4 regions of the Abyssisolibacter sp. ZYX002 genome follow, and region 1 is predicted to be linked to each of the others. Evidence: riboswitches for the same ligand, from Rfam matches in the RefSeq annotation. Region 1 holds a riboswitch; each other region holds the start of a gene.

Region 1 (5,421 bases):
ACTTAATGATAATTCTTGTTTATTGTTTTCGTTTTTGTTTACATATTTAACAATTTTATATTCTGATAAGTCAACAGGTTGGTCAGTAGGGTTATACAGCTCTAGAGCCTTGTTATATCCACTACCTTCAAGGTATTCAGAAAAAATTAGAGTATTACTTTCTCCACTAACAGGTTCCTCTATACAGCTAGCTGATGATATAGAAATAAACATTACCATAATAATTATAAAAAGTTTACTTGAAAATTTATAAGAATTCATGACAAAATCTCCTTTCATTATATAGCTTAGTTAAAAGCTCTGATAAAACCTTCAGTATAATAAAGATTTTATGATTTTTTTAGTTAAAATATTCAATTACTTATATTTTAGGTATTGATGAAGTGCTATGGAAACAATTTAAATATTAAAAAATTAAATAATTTGAAACTATTTAGTTTAGTGCCACATCTAATAAGGTGTTAGAAAGTTAAAATAAGTCTTTGTAATGTAATTAAGCAGAATTATTTAGGTTATAGATTTGCGACTAGTATGTTTTCGTATAATTGTTTAGGCATAATAGCAAATCAACCAAATGATTGAACAATAAGTAATTATTGCAAGAGAGTATTAGTAATAGTTTATGATAAAATACAAAAGTAATTAAGGCTTAGTGAAACTTTTTTCTTACATACTACATCTAATTGGAGAAAGGAGCTAATAAAGTGTTCAACCAGCTGGAAGAAAAATATGTAACAATGATAGAACAAAACAAAGAAGAATTTTATAGATTAGCTTATAGCCACGTTAAAAACGAACATGACGCATTAGATATTATGAGTGAAGCAGTTTACAAAGGATTAAGATCTCTTCATAAATTAAATGACGAGAAATTTATGAAAACTTGGTTTTATAGGATACTTATAAATGAAAGCTTAATGGCGTTAAGAAAAAAGAAAAAAATAGTATATAACACGGAAATTGTGGAAATAACAGAGTCTACTGAAATAGATAAAGATGAAATCATGGATTTATATCATGCTATTGATAAACTGTCCACTAATTATAAATCAATTGTCATTTTAAAATATCTAAGACAGATGAAAATACAGCAAATATCAGATATATTGCAATTGAATCCTAACACAGTCAAAACCAGGTTGAGAAGAGGGATACAACAGTTAAAACAATATATGGGAGGTTATTAGCATGGAGGAAAAGCTAAAAAAACTAAACGAAATATATGATAATATCAAAGTGCCTGATAAGCTAGATGAAGTAGTTCATGAAGCATTAAAAAAAGGTAAAAATGGGAGGGTTATATCAATGAATAATAAAAGAAAGAAAAATAGTGTAAAAGGGTGTGCTAAAACAATAGGTTTAACGGCAGCATCATTAATAGTAGCTCTTGGAATATCAGTAAATGCTAGTGCTGAGGTTGCACAAGCAGTTAGTAAAATACCTATACTTAGTAGTATCGCTAAAGTGATTACGTTTAGAGAATATAACATAGACAATGAGGCTTCTAAAGGTAGTGTTAAGATACCAGAGGTTGCTGATGTAAGTAACAAAGAAATAGAGGGAAAAATCAACAAAATGATAAAAGTAAAAGTTGAAGAGATGGTAAAAGAGCAAGAGCAACTAGATAAAGAATATAAAGAAGCTTACCTAGAAACTGGTGGTAAAGAAGAGGACTACAAAAAAGTTGAAACAAAAATTGGATATAATAAGCATTATATTACTGATAAGTTGATCTCATTTGATATATATAAATATCAAACATTAGCTCCAGCATATGATGAGGTTAATTATTACAATATAGATGTAAGCACTGGAAAAGTACTAACTCTTAAAGATATATTAAAGGATGATTTTGTAGACGTAAAAGATAACATCATCAAAGAAATGAACAGACTTATGAATTCAAATGAAGATGAAGAAAGAAAAATGAAGGAAAGCTTGAAATATTCTAAAGAAGCGCTTAAACAAAGCAAAAGCGATCAAGAGAAAAAGCATATAGAGGCTACTATTAAATCTATAGAAGAAAAAATAAAGAATAAGGATTACAGTCAAATTAAATATGATACAGACTATGTAAAGGATATGAAAATTGATGATAATCGTCCATTCTACATAAATAAAGATGGAGATATTATGTTTGTATTTAACAAATATGAAGTTGCAAGTGGCTCAATGGGTAGGCTAGAATTTAAGATAGGTAGTATTAAATAAGTAATTTATCAAAATGAGGTGTGTACTAAACTAGTGCACACCTCATTTTGATATGCCTGTCAGTTCATCTTAGAGAAGAATAATGGAATACAACTGCGCTAATAAAATATGGGATGAATATATAGATACTTTTAATTACTGGAAAAATCTAAAAAATGCAGATATAAAAGAAATAAAAAGAAGGTTTAAATTGGTTAGTGAAACTATGTGGTATACGTTTAACTCACATCAATTTGCTGAGGCTTTTAATCGTGTGATATATAATATGGTAGATAATAAAAAACTACAAAAACGGTTTAAAAAAATAAGAGAAATTTATTGGCAAACACATGATATATGTTATCAGATAATAGCGCTTAATATGTGTAGAGACTGGTCAAGTAAACTCTATGATTTACTAGAATGGGGAATGTGTGAGAATGTTATTACGAACCTTAGAGTCATAAAGGAAAATGATGATAAAGTATTTGCATTGATAAAAGAGTGTGTCCAGATATTAGAAAAAGAGTTGGATTAGCAAATAAGGGGTATCTTATAAGATACCCCTTATTGTTGTAAACATGAAAAAAATTCAGTCGTAACTTTCTTTTTTATTATGTCTATACTTTTTGGTGTTTGGCGAATTAATCTTCACGTTTTTCTTTTTTCAAAGACTCTTTTAAATGATTGACGTAAAGTTCTTGTACTGACTCTATTTGACCTAACCCTTTTAATATTGGCTCTACAGCATATCCTTTACTTTCGAGTATACTACGCCAAGAATCATCATCTTTTCCAGCCATATCATTAGTTGCATGGTCGCCAGCAACTAACATTAAAGGCATCAAATAAACTTTTTTATAGCCTTTATTTTTGGTTATTTTTAATATAGTATCTAATGTAGGGAAACCTTCCACAGTTCCTACGTAAACATTTTCATGACCTTTGTATTTGAATGTATAATCAAGACATGCATAAGCTGAATTTGAAAAATGGTGAGTACCATGTCCCATAAAAAACAATGCTTCATTCTCTTTTAAATTGGGCATTTCTGTTGATAGTGCATCAACCAAATTTATATAATCATCAGGAGAAGTTAAAAGTGGATTTCCAAAATTAACTTTTTTAAACTTATCTTTATATTCGCCAACTATTTTTAAAGTATCGTGATATTCAGAGCCATTCATAATATGTAATGGCTGAATTATCACTTCACTATAGCCATTTTTAACTAGTTTGTCTAGTGCTTCTTTTACATTGTCTATTTCTAGATTATCTCTTTTCTTTAGCTTTTTAATTATGAACTCAGAAGTAAAGGCTCTTTTAAGATCATATCCAGGAAAAGCTTTGGCTATCTTATTTTCCGTAGCCTCAATAGTTAATTTTCTAGTTTCATTATGACTTGTACCAAAACTTATTACTAGAACTGCTCTTTTACTGTTCTGCACATTCTTGCTTATAATTTGAGAATTTGTACAACCTATTAAAACAATAAATGATAATAGTATAATAAATATAACTGTTATACATTTTGACATAAAAACACTTCCTTTCAAATTAGTATGTGATAGGAAGTTAAGATATTTGTATTCATCAAGATACAGACTGTAGTAAGAGTTCGAGTTCAAGGCGTGTTAAAATTGAGTAGCGGAGCTTACTTAGAGGTAAAGTGAGCAACAGAAATTTTAACATCACTGGACTTTTGTCTACAGACTAAAACCGCCATAAAAGGCGGTTTCATAGCGTACTAGTTACAACTAATACTCTAACTTCCCACCGAAGTTTGAATATAATAATCTCTAAAAGGCAGGTCTTCCGACTCCTGTTTATTGCTTAATATCGCCTTCCCGAAATATTCAGTGGCATATTGATATTAAACAAACAGTTACGGCAGCGGGGGCTGTGCAAGAATTACACTTGACTTCCCTTTTAATCACATCTAATGTGAACCTTCCGAAATATTATTCAATTGTTTATAGTATAACACCAAAATAAGAACGTGTCTATAACTTATTTAAGGTATTTAAGAACTTCATCAATTCATTGTATGAGTCAATAGGCATTTGAAAGTATTTATTATCTTTATATTTTAATATACCATTATCTAGAATACCCAAATCGGTATTACCGTGGTTCTTAGCATGAAAATATAATTTAGGAACTTCATCTGTTTTGTGCTTAATTTTTTTCCAATCATCTATCTTTAGAAGAGAAACAAACTTTTTGCTGTCGTTAAGATCAAGTGTAACTGACTTATTTGATTGGTCTAAGCTTTGAGATATAACTATAATAGCATTATTTTTATAGATTGACTCTAAGCTATAATATGTTGAGTACATGTGATAGATAAAAATAACTATAATTGATACAAATATAAACGGTAAAGTTCTTAGTATTTTTTTAGTAGATGTTTTGATAAGTATAACCTCCATTCTATAGTGTAATTAGTGTGCTGATAAATTGGAAAAAATAAATTGAACATTATATACTAAATATAATATTATTTTCTCATGATGTCAAAATTTTTTTAAATTGGTTTTAATAATGTAAATAATAAGTTTGAAGCATATTAGATATTTCTTTATTTTTAAATATATGTATATTATACCTTATAAAAGGCTGTTATGGTATATTGTTAAATTAATGTAAAAAATAACTCTATTTTTTTTAAATAAAAAACATAGAACGACAAAATAATAATAGAAGTTTCAAAATTAAATAGGATAGAATCTTTAATATTGGGTTCGATTTTATAGTATAATTAATAAAAAAGAGGTGAAAGTAAATGAGTTTCTATGAAGAAATAGCAAGATACTATGAATATATATTCCCATTAAAACAAGATAAACTAGATTTTGTTTTAAGCCAAAAAAAAGGTAAGATATTGGATATTGGTTGTTCTACAGGAGAGCTTGCTTTAGCTTTAAATAAGGAAGGATACGAAGTTATAGGTATAGATTTAGATGAAAAAATGATAAATATTGCTAAGAAAAAAGAAATTTCAAAACTTAAATTCTATCACCTAAATATGATGGATATAGAAAAGTTTTTCAAAGACGATAAATTTGATCAGATCACATGTCTAGGAAATACATTAGTACATTTAAAAAGTACTGATAGCATATTGAATTTCTTTAATTCAGTTAAAAAATTATTAGTAGAAGATGGAGTGTTTAAATTTCAGATATTAAACTATGATAAAATATTAGAAGAAAAAATTCAGTATCTGCC
Region 2 (5,421 bases), on a different contig from region 1:
GTTACTACTCCTATCCCTTTACCTCCCTTGATATTAATACCTTTTTCAATTTTTCTTGCTGTGGCGTATATTTTTATACCATTTGTTATATCAGGGTCATCACCACTATCCTTAGTTACAGAGCATGTTACTTGATTTTTTTCTACCCGAACATCTTCTATGTTAATTTTTAACTTTACTCCTTTAGGCGTATTTATATCTACATTTTTTAGAATCATATTTTTAAATAACATCATAGTCGAAGCTTTTGCAACTGCAGTGGCACATGATCCTGTTGTATAACCACATCTAAGTTTCTTTCCATTTTTAATAATGAACTGATCTGTCATAGTACTACTTACCTTTACACATTTTTAATATTGCATTTATTATTGATACGGCTACTGTACTTCCGCCTTTACGTCCCTTTATAACTATAGATGATATGTTAGTTCTTTTCATTAATTCATCTTTTGACTCTGCCGCTCCGACAAACCCAACTGGTACACCTATAATGATAGGTACTGGTTCTTGATGGTTTTCTTCAATTAACTCCATCAGCTTATATAAGGCTGTGGGTGCATTCCCTATGACAAATATTTTAATATTTTTATCGTGATAAGCTTTTTCTATAGCTGTCATAGACCTTGTTACGTTTCTTTCTTTTGCTATCTTTTTTACATCTTCATCATGTACATAATTACACACCTTACAATTATATTTAGCTACGTTTGTTCTGTTAATCCCAACTTTTATCATGTGTGTATCTGCATATATAGCACATCCACTTTCTAATGCTTTTTTACACTTTTCTATAACATCGCCATTAAATTTTATTAACTTTGAATATTCAAAGTCTGCTGTTGTATGTATTACTCTTTTAACAATGCTCAGCTGCTCAGAGCTAAAACTATCAACGTCCTCCATTATTGATTCAATGATTTCCATGCTTTTAGACTCTATAGCATGTGGATTAACTTCAAAGTTGTTCATATTACTCACTCTCCTTGTGATTGGTAAAATTCATCCATCTTTTTTACAAAGTTATTAAAAAATTTTAAATTAGTATAGTAATGAATATGAGCATATGCGCCTAATCCATTTCCCTTTTCATATCCACAGTTCCACTCTTTTGTAATTTTATTTTTTCTGTATTTTTTCAATCTGAATACTTTTTTACCACCTTCATCTACTTTTGATCTATGAAACTCGTGTACTCTTGCTTTATCACTCTCTTCTCCATATATACATTTCTCAGTTAACTCAAGCTCCGCATACCCAAAACGTTGTAGTCTTTTTGTCATATATGAATCTTTATCAAACCATCCAACCATTTTGTATTTGTTTGAGTCGAAATCATATATATTATTACATAGATACATCAACCCTCCACATTCTGCGATATATGGTATGCCTGATGATAATTTTTCTAATATGCTGTTTTTCATGGTCTCATTCTGTTCTAACTCCTTTGCAAACACCTCAGGAAAACCTCCACCAAACATTAATCCATGAATATTGTCTGGTAGCTTCTCATCATGTATTGGGCTAAACGTTACTATCTCTATATCATTTTCTAAGAATAAATCTAAGTTATCATGATAATAAAAATTAAACGCTTCATCTTTTGCTATCGCTACTCTAAGCCCTTTATAACTTTCACATACAGATTTAACATGATTGCTTTTGATTTCAGTCTTGTTATATTCTTTGCCTAACTTAACTAATCCATCTATATCTATGGTCTCTTTTACATGTAGCGCTAACTCTGTTAGTAATCCATCTAATGTTTCATTTTCAAAAGATGGTACTAACCCTAGATGTCTGCTAGATAACTTAATATTCTCAACTTTCTTCATATAGCCCAGTGGCTTTACATCCGTATAGGTTTCTACGGCTTCTTTTAATATATAGTAATGAATATCCGAACTCACATTGTTAAATATTACTCCCTTTATATCAATTTGTGAATCAAAGTCTGCATATCCTTTTACTATAGCAGCTATACTTTGAGATAAACCACCTCCATTCACGACCAATACCACAGGTAATTTGAGTATTTTAGCTATTTTTGCTGTACTCCCTATATCACTTCCTATTTCTGCTCCGTCATATAAACCCATTACTCCTTCTATGACTGCAAAATCACTACCTAATCTATTTTTATTATATAGATATTTTATAACGTCATCTGTTAACATCCATGAATCCAAATTTCTACTCTTTCTGTTCGTTATATATGTATGATACGCAGTATCTATATAATCTGGTCCAACTTTGTATGGCTGAACTATCATCTCCTGGGATAACACTTTCATTATTCCCATTGATATCGTTGTCTTTCCTACCCCACTATTTGTTCCAGCTATAATAACACCTGCCAAATCATCACCACCTTAATAAATATAAAAAAACACACCTAAAAAATAGGTGTGCACATACTCTAAATCTCTATATAAGCATATAAAGCTAAATACCACCTACCTCCCACCGAAGTAGTAATACTAACCAGATAAAAGGCAGGTCTCCTGACTTACAATCATTCTACTCTCTTTCCTTCCCATTTGCACAGTGGATATTAGATTTCGTCATGTTTACAGTAGCGGGGGCTGTAGTGGAATTTCACCACTTTCCCTCTTAGCTCTTCTTATAAAGAGAACCTTTTACTAATATTCAGTTTTAATATAGCTTTATTTTAATACATATCATATTATAAAGTCAAGTTTCGCATTATAATAGGGTGTCTAATTAGACACCCTTAGAATTTCAAAATTATATTACTGTAATATTTTCAGCTTGTGGTCCTTTTGGTCCATCAACTATATCAAAAGAAACTTTTTCGCCTTCTTCTAATGTTTTGAATCCTTCTTTGTTGATTTGTGAGAAATGTGCGAATACATCGTTTCCTTCCTCTGTAGTAATAAATCCAAATCCTTTTTCACTGTTAAACCATTTTACTGTTCCAGTCATATCTTTACCTCCAAAATTTTTATTCTTTAATTCCTATAAAGCATCTATGAATAAAAAATTTGAAGCAAGTTTATTCATACATCACTATTTATTATTGAATCAAAGTTATAATTATAGTATATACTATTTTGGCTTAATTACAAGCATTATTTTGCATTTTCATAAAAAATATGAAAATTTTATTTCTATTTATTATATCATTCTACTTATCAGGCTCCAATACAAAAGATGTTGCAAAATACCTACTTTGATAAGGGAATTCAGGTGGAGGCTCAACGCTACAAACAAATTGATTACTAAACCATCTTGCTTCTTCGGTAGAAGTTCCATTTAAATAATCTCTCCACCCTTGAATTGGACCTCCTGGTACTATTCTGTATTTTTCTATAAATTGATAAAGCGCTGCCCTTTGTGGTTTTTGTTGTGCTTGGAAATTAACCGTATCTGTCACTGTAATTTGCGTAGATATAGACACGCTAGTTGAGAAAGAATTTGTAAGTGATACAGATAATGATGCGGATATTTCAGACCCTTCAAATCCAGCTTTAAATCCTACTGTTGAACCTACTGTGCTTGAAAATGTCTTACTTTCCTGTGTAGTAACACCAGAAGTAACTGCTACAGACTTTGTATAAGTTTGCCCTGGCTGTATGTTTGATATTTCAGATAATAAATTCCAATAAGATTCATTATGCACCTTTGAACCCTGTGCTGCACCAGCATATTTATCTAGTAAAATTGCAAATACAAAATCTCCTTGATTATAGTAAGTTCCATTTGACCCAACTGTTTCTACAAATTGCCCTTGACTATTTAAATATCCCTTATATATATCAATTTGATTAAAGCCAAAGTATAGTTTCCCACTCTTTCTAGCATAAAAACTTACAGGTATATACTCTACTAGACCACCATCAGCACTACCTGCTTTAACCGTTCCTGGATAACCATAGTAATACCAATTTGGATCTGGTTGAGGAAATATAATTGGAACAGGGCTTCCCCCACCTCCTTCTCCTACCTCTGCTCTGTACCCTGGAGTCACTATTGTTTTGTTGAGAGGTGTTAATTTACTACCATTGTTATACAATAGCTTTGAACCACCTGAATCTAATCCTGAATAATTCATATAGGGATTATTGTAATAATTGTTAAAATCATAAAACATTCCATAACCTCCTTCTAATTCATTATATGCTTTCAAGTTATAGAAGTTATCACACTTACACTGTAACCATCAGTTAAAAAATTCATAGTTAATATATACAATTTTACACATAGATTTTTGACTAAATATATATTTTCGTGTTATATTTATGAATTTTCATGTCTGATATATTGTTATCTTGTTTAAAATACTATAACTAAAGTTGATTAGCTGATGGTCTTTCTAGTATATCAGTGAATTCTTTTTTGTTCTTCATATTCTCATTCTAAATTCATAATGTACTTTCTCCTCATTGGATTTATCAAATTTACATCTCACTTTTTTGCTGTAGTCCGATGAATTTTCATGTTTGAATATGTAGTTTTTTTATTGATTTTTGACTTAATTTATGTATTTTCATGTCATCATAATACATATTCACGCCCCGCATATTGTATTATATTGTCGTAAATTGTAAAATATATATACGAAATATTCACACAATTTATAAGGGGGCCTCATTAATGAGATATAAGAGATTATTAATTTTAGTATTAATGGTAGCATTATTTATTCAAGTTGTTCCAGCAAATGCAGCACAAATCAATCAACAAATACAACAACAGATTACTGGGCAAGCTAACCAACCCTTTCAATCTAATCGAATTGAACAAAAACAAATCTTAGAGAAATGGCAAAGAAAAAGCAAAAACACCAGTCAAAATTCTGTAGATTTTCAAGTTCATTGGAATAAGAAAAAAAGCATCCCTAACTTTGTACAAGGTCTAAATTCTGATAAAAAAATCAAATCTAGTCAGCAAGCTATTGACTTTGTAAAAAACAATGAAGCTTTATTTAATATTAACTCTGGTAAATATAAACTTAATAAATCATTTAAAGATAAATACAATATGACTCACTATAAAATTATTCAAGAGATTGATGGTATCCCTCTCTATGGAAAAGAACTAGTAGTTCATACCGATAAAAATAACGAAGTGTATGCACTAAACGGTGCTCTACAACCTGACATAGGCATTGATACTGTTAAATGGAGTAAATATATTACTTTATCTGACGAAGAATGTATAGCCAAAGCGAAAGAATTTTTAAACATTGACTCTATTGACTCTAAATTAATATCAAAGCCACAAACTCAGCACTATCTATATGAATTTAAAGACAATTGGTATTTAGTAAACCTTGTCACACTCCAATTTAACGAACCATATCCAGCTAACTACAAAATATTCGTTGATTTAACGTGTGGTAGCATCGTTGATTCATATAACGCTGTTGCAAATGGTAGTGTAACTTGTAGCGGA
Region 3 (5,421 bases), on a different contig from region 1:
ATATAGTATGCTGGGTGCCGTCTGGTACGATGTTTGTGGATTCGTGTAAATTTATTAATGATTATTGTTTTGAACTTAAAATGACTGGTTATAGTTCTGAATTCTATTGTAGTTACGCTCCTTATAAAAAGCATTATAGAATAGCACTTGATGAAGAAGGAAACTATGAGGTAATAGGCTACAATAAAGATATATGGATTCCATTAGAGGAGTCTATAGATTTTGGTGAAGGCGGGAAATTTGTTAATTATGATTTGAAAGACATACGTATATCAAGTTATGGATTACAGTTAGAATTTGACAGGGATAATAACGCATATTTAGATTTTAGACCACGTATAGTTACTGGTTTTAATAACGATAAATTTATCATAGAATTACATGATACAAAGGTTTCAGATAAACAAAAAATATATAATCTAATGAATTATAACGATCGTATAAGTGACATACAGATAGTTGAAGAAGGTAAAAACACTAGATTGATATTGACATTGATAAATGACATGAAGTTCTATAGGATAAAATCTGGATATAAGATTGAATTTGAGTTTCATACTGATGCTGATGGTTTAGTTGAGGTGAGTTAATAATAAATTTTATTTTATCCATATATAATTACTATGGTGATATTTTGATACCTTATGGTAGAGAATAAGATACACAAAGAACTAACATAAAACCAGTATATAATACTTAATATACACAGATGTAATTCATCTTTGCATTGACAAAAGGATAAAAGTTAAACTATACTATATATATAATCAAATAATCTAAAAGGTGCTATGAGGGATGTAAATAGAAACAGCCCCATAGGTAAAAGGGAAAAAGGTTAGAAGCCTTTGCAGCCCCCGCTACTGTATGTAGAGATGAGATTCTTAATAACCACTACTCAAAATATGAGTGGGAAGGATAGAATCAAAGATGACCTACAAGCCAGGAAACCTGCCTTATGGATAATAAAACTAGTGCTTCGGGAGGAAGTATGTTGTTAAAGAAAACACATATTTCTAATGTGTTATTTTTTTGCAAATAACCTCCAAGCTAAATAAGAGAGGAGTTTTAAATTGAAAAGATTTACAAAACTATTTACACTGTTTTTAGCGATAACATTTTTATGCTTAAACATAGCATCACCAGATGTTTTTGCGAGTAGTGAGAAACAAAAAGATTATATTATTAAAGGCTGTAGAGCTTACATATCAACAGATGATGTTAGTAACTATGGTGTAAAAGCAAAAAAAGAAGGTAACAAAGTAAAAGTTTATAATAGTTACGTGACTATGGAGTTTAATATAGACTCAAACAAAGTGAGTATTAATAATATCAATGTAACTTTAGATTGCAAAACATTCGAAGAAAAAGGTAAAGTATACGTACCTTATAGAATGTTACTAGAGACACTCAATTATAAATTAACGTGGTTATCTACCACAAAATCAGTATCTTTTAGTAAGCAATCAGGAGATACAACAAAATATCCATTGACAATAAAAAATGGAGAGAACAAGATTGTAATAGATAAAGAGCCACAGAAAATAGTATCATTAGCGCCAGGAGTAACAGAAAAGCTATATGAACTAGGTGCTTTTGAAAAATTAGTAGGTAGAACACAATATTGTAAGTATCCATCAAAAGTTAAAGATATCAAAAACGTAGGGACTTTGTTTGAACCAAACATTGAAACTATAATAGACTTAGAACCTGATTTAGCATTGGCAGAAACACACTTTAAAAAAGAGATATTAGATAAATTGAGTCAAGCTGGTATAGCTTCAGCATCAGCTAAGACACCAGTGAGCATAGAAGGTATATATGATCAAATGCTGTTAATGGGGAAAATAGTAAATAAAAATTACGAAGCAAGAGCGTTGGTTTCAAGCATGAGATCAAAAGTTCAAAAGATAAAATACGTTTTAAATAATAACAGCAATAAAAAAAGCATATACTATGTTGTTGGAACAGGGCAACACGGCGAATATACAGCAGGAAGTGATACATTTATAGCAGATATGATAAGAACAGTAGGAGCAACAAATGCTGCAGATGATGTAAAAGGCTGGAAGTATAGCGTTGAAAAGATAATAGATAATGATCCAGACATACTAGTAGGTAATAAGACTAATATAGATAGCATGATAAACAGTAGCAATTTTAGTATATTATCAGCTATAAAAAATAAATCCTACGAAAAAATTGATTCGAATATATTGGAACTATCAGCACCAAGAGCAATTAATATAGGTTTGAAGATGTTATTTAAAATGGTACATGGTGATTTAGTAAATGAATTAGGATTCTAAGATGAAGCGGTGATTTGATGTCATATAATAAAAATAAAAGGAAAAACCATATAGTGATACTAATGCTGTCAGCAGTATTAGTATTGCTTATGTTTAGCGCAGTATCTTTAGGAACTGTAAAAATACCAATAAAAGATGTTGTGAAGATAACCATTAACAAACTTGAATTCTTAAATATAAACATGGATATGTCTAGTATAAAAAAATCAGCCATATTTATAGTATCTGAGGTAAGATTACCTCGAGTACTAATGTCAGTTATATGTGGAGGAATACTTGCAATAGTAGGAGTAGCATATCAGGCTATATTTAAGAATCCAATGGCAGATCCGTACATAATGGGATCATCATCAGGAGCAGCATTTGGTGCTACGGTAGGTATAGTGCTAGGAGTGAGTAATAGTTTTATGGGGCTAGGAATAATAAGTATACTAGCTTTTGCTGGAGCGCTAGCCACTACCATAATTGTTTATGGTTTAGCTAGAAGAGGTAGTAAAATATCAACCACTTCAATATTATTAGCCGGTATAGTTATGAGCTCGTTACTTTCTTCAGCAATATCATTAATGATGATTTTTAATCAAAGAGATCTCGGTAAAATAATAGGGTGGACTATGGGTAGTTTTAATGGAACTAATTATAGACAGATATTAATAGTAATTGTACCTGCAATAATAGGGTTAGTTATATTGATATCCTTAACCAAGGAACTTAATGCATTATCTATAGGAGAAGATAGTGCGCAAAGTTTAGGGGTAAATGTAGAGACTACTAAAAAAATAGTGTTAGTAGTAGCATCCTTACTAGCAGCTTGTGCAGTATCTGTAAGTGGCATAATAGGATTTGTAGGATTGATAGTTCCACATCTTTTGAGATTGATTTTTGGTTCGGATCATAGGGTATTGATGCCAGTATCAATTGTAGGAGGAGCTATATTTATGCTGATTTGTGATACTTTAGCTAGAACAGTACTAAATGGCGTAGAAATACCTGTAGGTATAATAACATCAATATTTGGTGGACCATTTTTCCTTTATTTACTCAGAAAATCAAAGAATAGCATATAGAGAGGTAACCGTTATGAGCAGTGCTATGAAAATAGAAAATATATCATTCAAATATACAGACAACTTAATATTAAGAGATTTAAACTTTACAGTTGACAAAGGAGAGTTTTTGGGGATATTAGGACCAAATGGCTGTGGAAAAACTACATTACTTAAAAATATGTGTAACTTATTAAAGCCACTATCAGGAAATATATCAGTTGGGAATGAGAATATTTCAAAAACATCTCATAAAGAATTAGCAAAAAAAATTGCAGTAGTACATCAATTTGATAATATTAGCTTTGATTTCTCAGTGCATGATATAGTGCTAATGGGAAGAATGCCTCACCAAAGAAGATTCTCAGGGGAAACTAAGAAGGATTATGAAGTAGTAGAAAGATGTATGAAGGTCACAGATTCATGGGATCTAAGAGATAAAAAGATACTTCAGATAAGTGGTGGAGAAAGACAAAGAGTTATGCTAGCCAGAGCTTTAGCTCAAGAACCTGAGATATTGCTTTTAGATGAACCAATTTCACATTTAGATATTAAGCATCAAATAAATATATTGAATCTATGTAAGAAGTTAAACAAAGAAGATAATCTAACAATAATAATAACGATACATGATATTAATATGGCTCTAAAGTACTGTAAAAAGATAATAATGATGAATAATGGACAGATAGAAGCATACGATAAGCCAGAGATAGTCCTTACAAAAGAAAATATCAGTAACATATATGATATAGGTGTAGATATAATAAGAAATAAAGATAAGAATATAACTTATATAGTACCAAAGACAGAGTAAAAAAGCAGTCCTTAGATAGACTGTTTTTTGTTTTGAATAGAAAACCAAGGGTAATGCTTTGTAGTGGTACTCGTTACTTTATTTGTGGAAGCATTAAAAAACATTATTCTAACTTGGAGAAGCATCTGTTTATTTGATTGTAATAAGGATAAAATAGATGCTTCAATGTCGTTTACGAATAGTGTTCTTTAGCTTCTAGTGAATTTATTAGTAATTCTTTTTTTAGTAACATAATCTAAGAAAAACAACCTTTCTTCATAACAAATGATTTATTGTCAATAGCACGCATAGTAGCGAGTATCCCTTCCAAATGATCATACTCATGTTGAATAAGTTCAGATAAATCACCTTCAAGATGAAGTACCTGCTTTACATTGTTCATATCCGTGTATTCAAGTCTACATCGTTTATGGCGCATAACTTTTACATATAAATTGGGTAATGACATACAGTCATCAAGCACCTCTATCATTTCATCATCTTCGAAAGTAAGAATAGGGTTAATCATGACAACAGGTTTATCAATATGCATGTATATAAGCTTTTTCATCTCGCCAATTTGAGGAGCGGCTATTGCTCTTCCTGCATTATGTATACGTCTGTATTCCATTAGAGTATCATGTAAATCAGAGATAATATCCTTTATTGAATCAAGGTTATGGGTGTCAATTTCTTCACTTCTTTCATAAAGTTTATTATTTCCTAAAATTAATACATCTTTTATCATGTGATAATCTCCTTTGACATTAATCAATTTGTTTCAATTATACCATAAATAATAAACAAAAAAATGCATCAACAAGATATGAGATAAATAAGGAGGAATCAAATATAATATCGATGCATTAAATAAAAAGCCTCATATTATTTAATTAAATTATGTTTAGAATTGCTATTGATAAATAACCAGCTTGCAATAATTCCAGTAAGAGGAGCAACTATCACAAGACCTATACTACCAATCAAAGTACGCATTATTTCAGCTGAAATAATCTTCATGTTAATAATTCTTATAAAGCTTGATTCCCTAATTTGAAATAACATAAATAGTGTCAAATATCCTCCAGAGTAAGCAAGTAATAAAGTGGTAGTCATTGTGCCAATAACATCTCTTCCTACATTAAAACCAGATTTAAGGAGTTCTTTTCTACAGATATCCGGCTTTTTCACTTTTATTTCCCAGCAAGCAGATGATATGTCCATAGCTATATCCATAGCTGCTCCAGAAGAGCCTATAATGATGGTCGCATAA
Region 4 (5,421 bases), on a different contig from region 1:
TCCAATGTACATGCTAATATTGCTGATATTGTGGATATGTAACCATCTATCACTACCGGTGTTTTATATGCTGCACCAGCTATCATCACTCCTGCCATTGCTCCTATTTCAAATCCTCCTACTTTAGCTAATACATCTATTGCATCACTTGGGTTTGGTTTGTTTACTTTTATAGCTGTCTTAATAACATCTATTTTGTTTTGTAATCTCTCTACAGGCAAATTTGCTCCTATTCCTGTTATTTCCTCTGGTGTATATCCTGCTATAGCACTTAGTATCGCTGTTGTTGGTGTTGTGTTTCCTATGCCCATCTCTCCAGTTGCTAGTATGTTTTTACCTTTTTTAATCTGTTCTATCGCTACTTCTATTCCTATCTCTATTGACCTTATTGCTTCTTCTCTGCTCATTGCAGGGCCTTTTTTTATGTTGTTTGTTCCCCTTCTTATGACTTTATTTATCACATCTTTGTTGTCTATCTCATGCTTAACTCCTACATTTACTGATATGATATCTGCACCCACTAGTTTACCTACTGCACATACTCCTGTCAGTCCTTTAGTAAAGTTTATGGTTTGCATAGCTGTAACTATTTGATCACTTTTTGCGATTCCTTCTTCACACACACCGTGATCTCCTGCTAATACTATGATAGCTTTTTTATCTACTTTGGGATGAAGTTCTCCTGTTATCCCTGACAATTTTACTGCTATGTCTTCAAGCTTTCCCATGCTACCTATTGGTTTGATTAGATTGTCGATTCTTTCTCTTGTTATGCTCATTGCCTCTTCATCTAGTGATGTGATTTTTTTCAATGTTTCATTTAGTAGTTTCATTTTTATCCTCCTTTTGTAAAATAAAAAAGTTCACGGCTTATTTGAAGTACATCAAATAAACCATGAACTTTACCATTACTCATGAATATATAGCCTTATAGGCAGGTCTCCTGACTTGGTTTCATTGCTCTATAAATCTTCCCAGACTGAATCCAGTGATATCTTTTATATCGCTCCACCTTACAGTGGTGGGACCGTTAGAGATTTTCACTCTATTCCCTATTCTCCTTTTTCAAGGCACCTATAGACTTTGTTGGTTATAATTATTATATTAATAAATCGGATATTTGTCACATAAATTTAATACTTGTTTTTCTATTTCTTTTAAATCTCTCTTTTCTGTCAACGTATCATCTATTATCTGAGCTATTTCTACCATATCCTCTTCTTTAAGCCCTCTAGTCGTAACTGCTGGTGTACCTATTCTAAGGCCACTTGTTACAAATGGACTTTGTGGATCAAATGGTATGGTGTTCTTATTTGTTGTAACTCTTACAGCTTCTAGCTTTTTCTCTGCTTCTTTACCTGTAAGATTTTTATTTCTTAAGTCAAGTAATATTAGATGATTGTCTGTTCCATTTGATACTAATTTAAATCCTCTTTTTACTAGCTCTTCCCCTAAAACTTTGGCATTCTTTACTACTTGCTTTTGATAATCTACAAAATCTGGCTGTAATGCTTCTTTGAAGCTTACTGCTTTAGCTGCTATAACATGCATTAGTGGTCCACCTTGGATTCCTGGGAATATAGCTTTATCTATCATCTTTGCATACTCAGCTTTACATAGTATTGCTCCACCTCTTGGTCCTCTTAGTGTTTTATGAGTTGTAGTTGTCACAAAATCAGCATATGGTATTGGGCTAGGATGTAATCCTGCTGCGACTAAACCAGCTATATGTGCCATATCTACCATTAAGTACGCTCCAACTTCATCTGCTATCTCTCTGAATTTTGCAAAATCTATTATTCTAGGATATGCACTTGTACCAGCCACTATTAATTTTGGTTTTTCTTTTAATGCCAGTTGTCTAACTTCTTCGTAGTCTAATACTTCTGTATCTTTATCTACTCCGTAAGCTACAAAATCAAAGTATGCTCCTGACATATTTACAGGGCTACCATGTGTTAAATGTCCTCCATGGCTAAGATTCATACCTAAAACTTTATCTCCAGGTTTTAGAACTGAAAAATAAACTCCAAAATTAGCGTTTGATCCTGAATGAGGCTGAACATTAGCATGGTCTGCACCAAAAAGCTTTTTTAATCTCTCTATTGCAAGTATTTCAACCTCATCAACAAATTCACATCCACCATAATATCTCTTTTTTGGATATCCCTCTGCATATTTGTTTGTTAAATGGCTTCCCATCACTTCCATAACCGTTTCTGTTACGAGGTTCTCAGAAGCTATTAACTCTAATCCATTTTTTTGACGATCTATCTCGTTGTTTAGAGCTTTCATAATTTCAGGGTCGTAATTAGCTACTCTTTTAAATTCCATGTAAGCAGTTCCTCCTTAAAAAGTTTAGTTTTTATAATTCCTATAGTATCTGTCCACTATAGATTATATCATTTTTTAATATGTTACAATCATAAAATTTCAGTATGTTAACAAACTTTAACAAATCCTATTATATCTTTTATTTGTTTTTCTTTAAATGAACCTGAAGTACGATATTTTTCTTTACCCTCTTTAAAAAAGATTATGGTTGGAACTGTTATTACCTCGAAATTTTTAACTATTTCTTTATGTTTATAATAATCAACTTTATATATATCAAATTGGTTATCTTTTTTAACCGCTTCTGATATGTACTCTATAGTAGTTAAACTAGGCTTAAAAATTGAAGAATAAAAGCATATTATAACTATTTTATCTGATTTAAATATGATATTGTTTATATCTTTTATATTTAAATCATCTACCAAAAATACACCTCCTATTATTTTTGATTCATAATCCTCGTCATCTTAAACTCTATCTTTCCTTTTGCATTATTATCTACTCGCTTTAATATAAAGTAAGATAGTCCTAAAAACAATAACCCTATTACTAGACTAAGCGAATCATTCGTGTATCCTACTTTTTTTAATAAAGCCATGCTTATTGCTATTGCTCCTAACATTATGATTAATGGTATTCCATATATTAAAAATGTGTATTTTAAGATTGTTTTACTCTCAGAGCTTATTTCTACATAATCACCTTTTTTCGCTTCTAGTGTATTTTCTACATTTACTCGTACTGTTGGCATCTTACATGAGGAACTACAATCTGCACAGTTTTCGCCACATGCAGACACTCTTTTTACGTCTATTATAGCCCTTTTGCCTTCTACACCAAATACATAGCCTATCTGCTTCATGTTCATTCTCCTTACTTCTTAATTATATCTTTAACCACCTCAGATGCTATTATCAGACCTGCACTTGATGGAACAAATGAAATGCTCGCTGTCACTGGCCTACTGCCATCTTTAGGTTTGTTTTCTTCTCTCAATATTGCTTCTTCTGTTGAGTAGACTACTTTTAAATCTTTTATATTTCTTTTACGTAGTTCTCTTCTCATAACTCTAGCTAATGGACAAATGCTAGTGTTATATATATCTGCTACTCTAAGCATGGTCGGATTTAGCTTGTTCCCTGTACCCATACTACTTATTATTGGTATGTTTTTTTCTTTACACTTTTCTATTAATAGTAGCTTTGAAGATACCATATCTATTGCATCTATTACGTAATCTATCTTTATATCAAAAATATCACCCATGTTATCTTTATTAAACAATATTGGATAAGTCTTGACATCTATATCACTGTTGATGTCTTTGATTCTTTCTTTCATGACATCAACTTTTAATCTATCTATAGTACTATCTAACGCTATTATTTGTCTATTTATATTTGTTCCATCCACTCTATCAAAGTCTACTAATATAAGTGTTCCAACTCCTGCTCTAGCTAGCGCTTCTACTACAAATCCTCCTACTCCCCCTATTCCAAATACTGCTATTGTCGAATCATTGATTTTCTCTAGTGCTTTTTCGCCTATGAGTAACTCTGTTCTCATAAGTCTTTCCCTCATATTTACACCTCGTATTATAATTTATATGATAGTATTTATCATTATATTTTCTGTTTATTATTATATTACATTAATTAAGAATTTACTACTACTATTGGTCGATAATTATCATTTGCATCTTCATAGAAAATACTGAAATACTAAAACAGTTTGAATCGTTCTATGTAAACAACTCAAACTGTTTTTAACTTCTACTTAAGCTAATCAATTTTGGGATTAAGATTTTCTAAGTATGGTTTTATATCAATTATTGGAGTTTTATCTAACATATCTACTCCTTCTATAATTAGTTTACTTCCTTTTATCTCAATTAGTTTAGCAATAGTAATCCCTATAGGGTTTGGTCTTCTAGGTGATCTTGTTGAAAATACTCCTTTTAGTTCTTCACTCCAAGGTGTAGGTGTTAACAAATCATAGTCTGTTGATTCATGAAAATAAAATTGAATTACTATATAAGTAAATTTATCTAAATCTTTCAGCCCTTCTTTGTATTCATCTTTTATATTTATTATAGCTCTCTTTTCTTTAGAGTATATACTTTGAGATGGTATATCTTTTAATCTTCTATAGGGAGAATCTATATAGCCTATTGGTTTAATTATAAATTCATTCATATTCACTCTCCTATTCTTTTATATTATAATCTCCATTTTATTATATGCCAAAGAGATTCTTATGAAAAGACCATCTTTAGTAAAAGTCTATTTATTGTTTTAACAGTATTGCTCGTAACTTATACTATAGTAATCATTTGGGATATTCTGAAAAATTTTGTTATTGTTTTACATTTATTGTTATTTGTACTATAATATAATTGGGTAAATAGTATCTATTATTATATATTGTTAATATGGGAAAGGATTTTTAATATGAAAGACTCTGATTTATTGTTATCTCTACAACGGTCAAATCTATTTAAAAATAAAACTAAAGATGAAATTAGACACCTTTTATCTAATATAAACTATAGAATACACTGTTATGATAAAAAGCAAATAGTTTTCTCTTATAACCAGTCAGCTGATACAATGGGAATACTAATTTCAGGTTGTGTTCATGTTGAAAAATTACTTCCTTGTGGAAAAGTTGTAATAATAACAAAAAAAGATGATTATTCTTTGATTGCTGAGCCTTCAATTTTTGCTACTATTAAATTTTATGATGCTATTGTAACGGTCTATGGTAAAAGCACCATTCTCCTTTTACATAAAAATGCTTTGTTAAAACTATTTACTCTTGATTCAGCTATTATGCATAACTTTCTAGAGTCTGTATCAAATTCAATGATTACATTAAAAAATAAAATTAGCATCTTATCTCATAGGTCTATCCAAGCAAGACTGAGCCATTACTTAATAGATTCATTTAACAAAGAAAAATCTAAAGAAATCACTCTTCCATTTTCAAAAAAAGCTTTGGCTGAATACCTTAATGTCTCTAGACCCTCACTATCTAGAGAGCTTAAAATCTTACAGGATAAAAACATTCTATCTTTTAAAAACC

Evidence for each region. A riboswitch is a leader RNA that binds a small molecule or an ion and turns the genes downstream of it on or off. The one in region 1 is predicted to bind cobalamin.
Region 2: linked by a shared signal. The riboswitch ahead of P3X86_RS00655 (cobyrinic acid a,c-diamide synthase CobB) and the one ahead of P3X86_RS11100 (sirohydrochlorin cobaltochelatase) in region 1 are both predicted to bind cobalamin.
Region 3: linked by a shared signal. The riboswitch ahead of P3X86_RS00110 (helical backbone metal receptor) and the one ahead of P3X86_RS11100 (sirohydrochlorin cobaltochelatase) in region 1 are both predicted to bind cobalamin.
Region 4: linked by a shared signal. The riboswitch ahead of cobT (nicotinate-nucleotide--dimethylbenzimidazole phosphoribosyltransferase) and the one ahead of P3X86_RS11100 (sirohydrochlorin cobaltochelatase) in region 1 are both predicted to bind cobalamin.

The regions. Positions count from the first base shown of each region.
Region 1 is NZ_JARMXH010000003.1:221,997-227,417, forward strand. It holds gene P3X86_RS11080 (lamin tail domain-containing protein) at 1-261, opposite strand, end outside; gene P3X86_RS11085 (sigma-70 family RNA polymerase sigma factor) at 705-1,187, shown strand; gene P3X86_RS11090 (DUF3298 and DUF4163 domain-containing protein) at 1,189-2,211, shown strand; gene P3X86_RS11095 (hypothetical protein) at 2,294-2,728, shown strand; gene P3X86_RS11100 (sirohydrochlorin cobaltochelatase) at 2,835-3,728, opposite strand; cobalamin riboswitch at 3,979-4,159, opposite strand; gene P3X86_RS11105 (hypothetical protein) at 4,194-4,622, opposite strand; gene P3X86_RS11110 (class I SAM-dependent DNA methyltransferase) at 4,976-5,421, shown strand, end outside.
Region 2 is NZ_JARMXH010000001.1:151,527-156,947, reverse strand. It holds gene cbiD (cobalt-precorrin-5B (C(1))-methyltransferase CbiD) at 1-329, opposite strand, end outside; gene P3X86_RS00660 (precorrin-8X methylmutase) at 334-972, opposite strand; gene P3X86_RS00655 (cobyrinic acid a,c-diamide synthase CobB) at 978-2,363, opposite strand; cobalamin riboswitch at 2,481-2,658, opposite strand; gene P3X86_RS00650 (cold shock domain-containing protein) at 2,752-2,949, opposite strand; gene P3X86_RS00645 (hypothetical protein) at 3,152-4,117, opposite strand; gene P3X86_RS00640 (M4 family metallopeptidase) at 4,621-5,421, shown strand, end outside.
Region 3 is NZ_JARMXH010000001.1:26,555-31,975, forward strand. It holds gene P3X86_RS00105 (hypothetical protein) at 1-590, shown strand, start outside; cobalamin riboswitch at 765-970, shown strand; gene P3X86_RS00110 (helical backbone metal receptor) at 1,071-2,306, shown strand; gene P3X86_RS00115 (FecCD family ABC transporter permease) at 2,324-3,373, shown strand; gene P3X86_RS00120 (ABC transporter ATP-binding protein) at 3,387-4,169, shown strand; gene P3X86_RS00125 (peptide deformylase) at 4,405-4,896, opposite strand; gene P3X86_RS00130 (YibE/F family protein) at 5,034-5,421, opposite strand, start outside.
Region 4 is NZ_JARMXH010000001.1:1,099,942-1,105,362, forward strand. It holds gene cobT (nicotinate-nucleotide--dimethylbenzimidazole phosphoribosyltransferase) at 1-833, opposite strand, end outside; cobalamin riboswitch at 917-1,093, opposite strand; gene P3X86_RS04990 (serine hydroxymethyltransferase) at 1,105-2,334, opposite strand; gene P3X86_RS04995 (thioredoxin family protein) at 2,442-2,762, opposite strand; gene P3X86_RS05000 (SoxR reducing system RseC family protein) at 2,777-3,199, opposite strand; gene P3X86_RS05005 (tRNA threonylcarbamoyladenosine dehydratase) at 3,211-3,918, opposite strand; gene tsaA (tRNA (N6-threonylcarbamoyladenosine(37)-N6)-methyltransferase TrmO) at 4,119-4,532, opposite strand; gene P3X86_RS05015 (Crp/Fnr family transcriptional regulator) at 4,788-5,421, shown strand, end outside.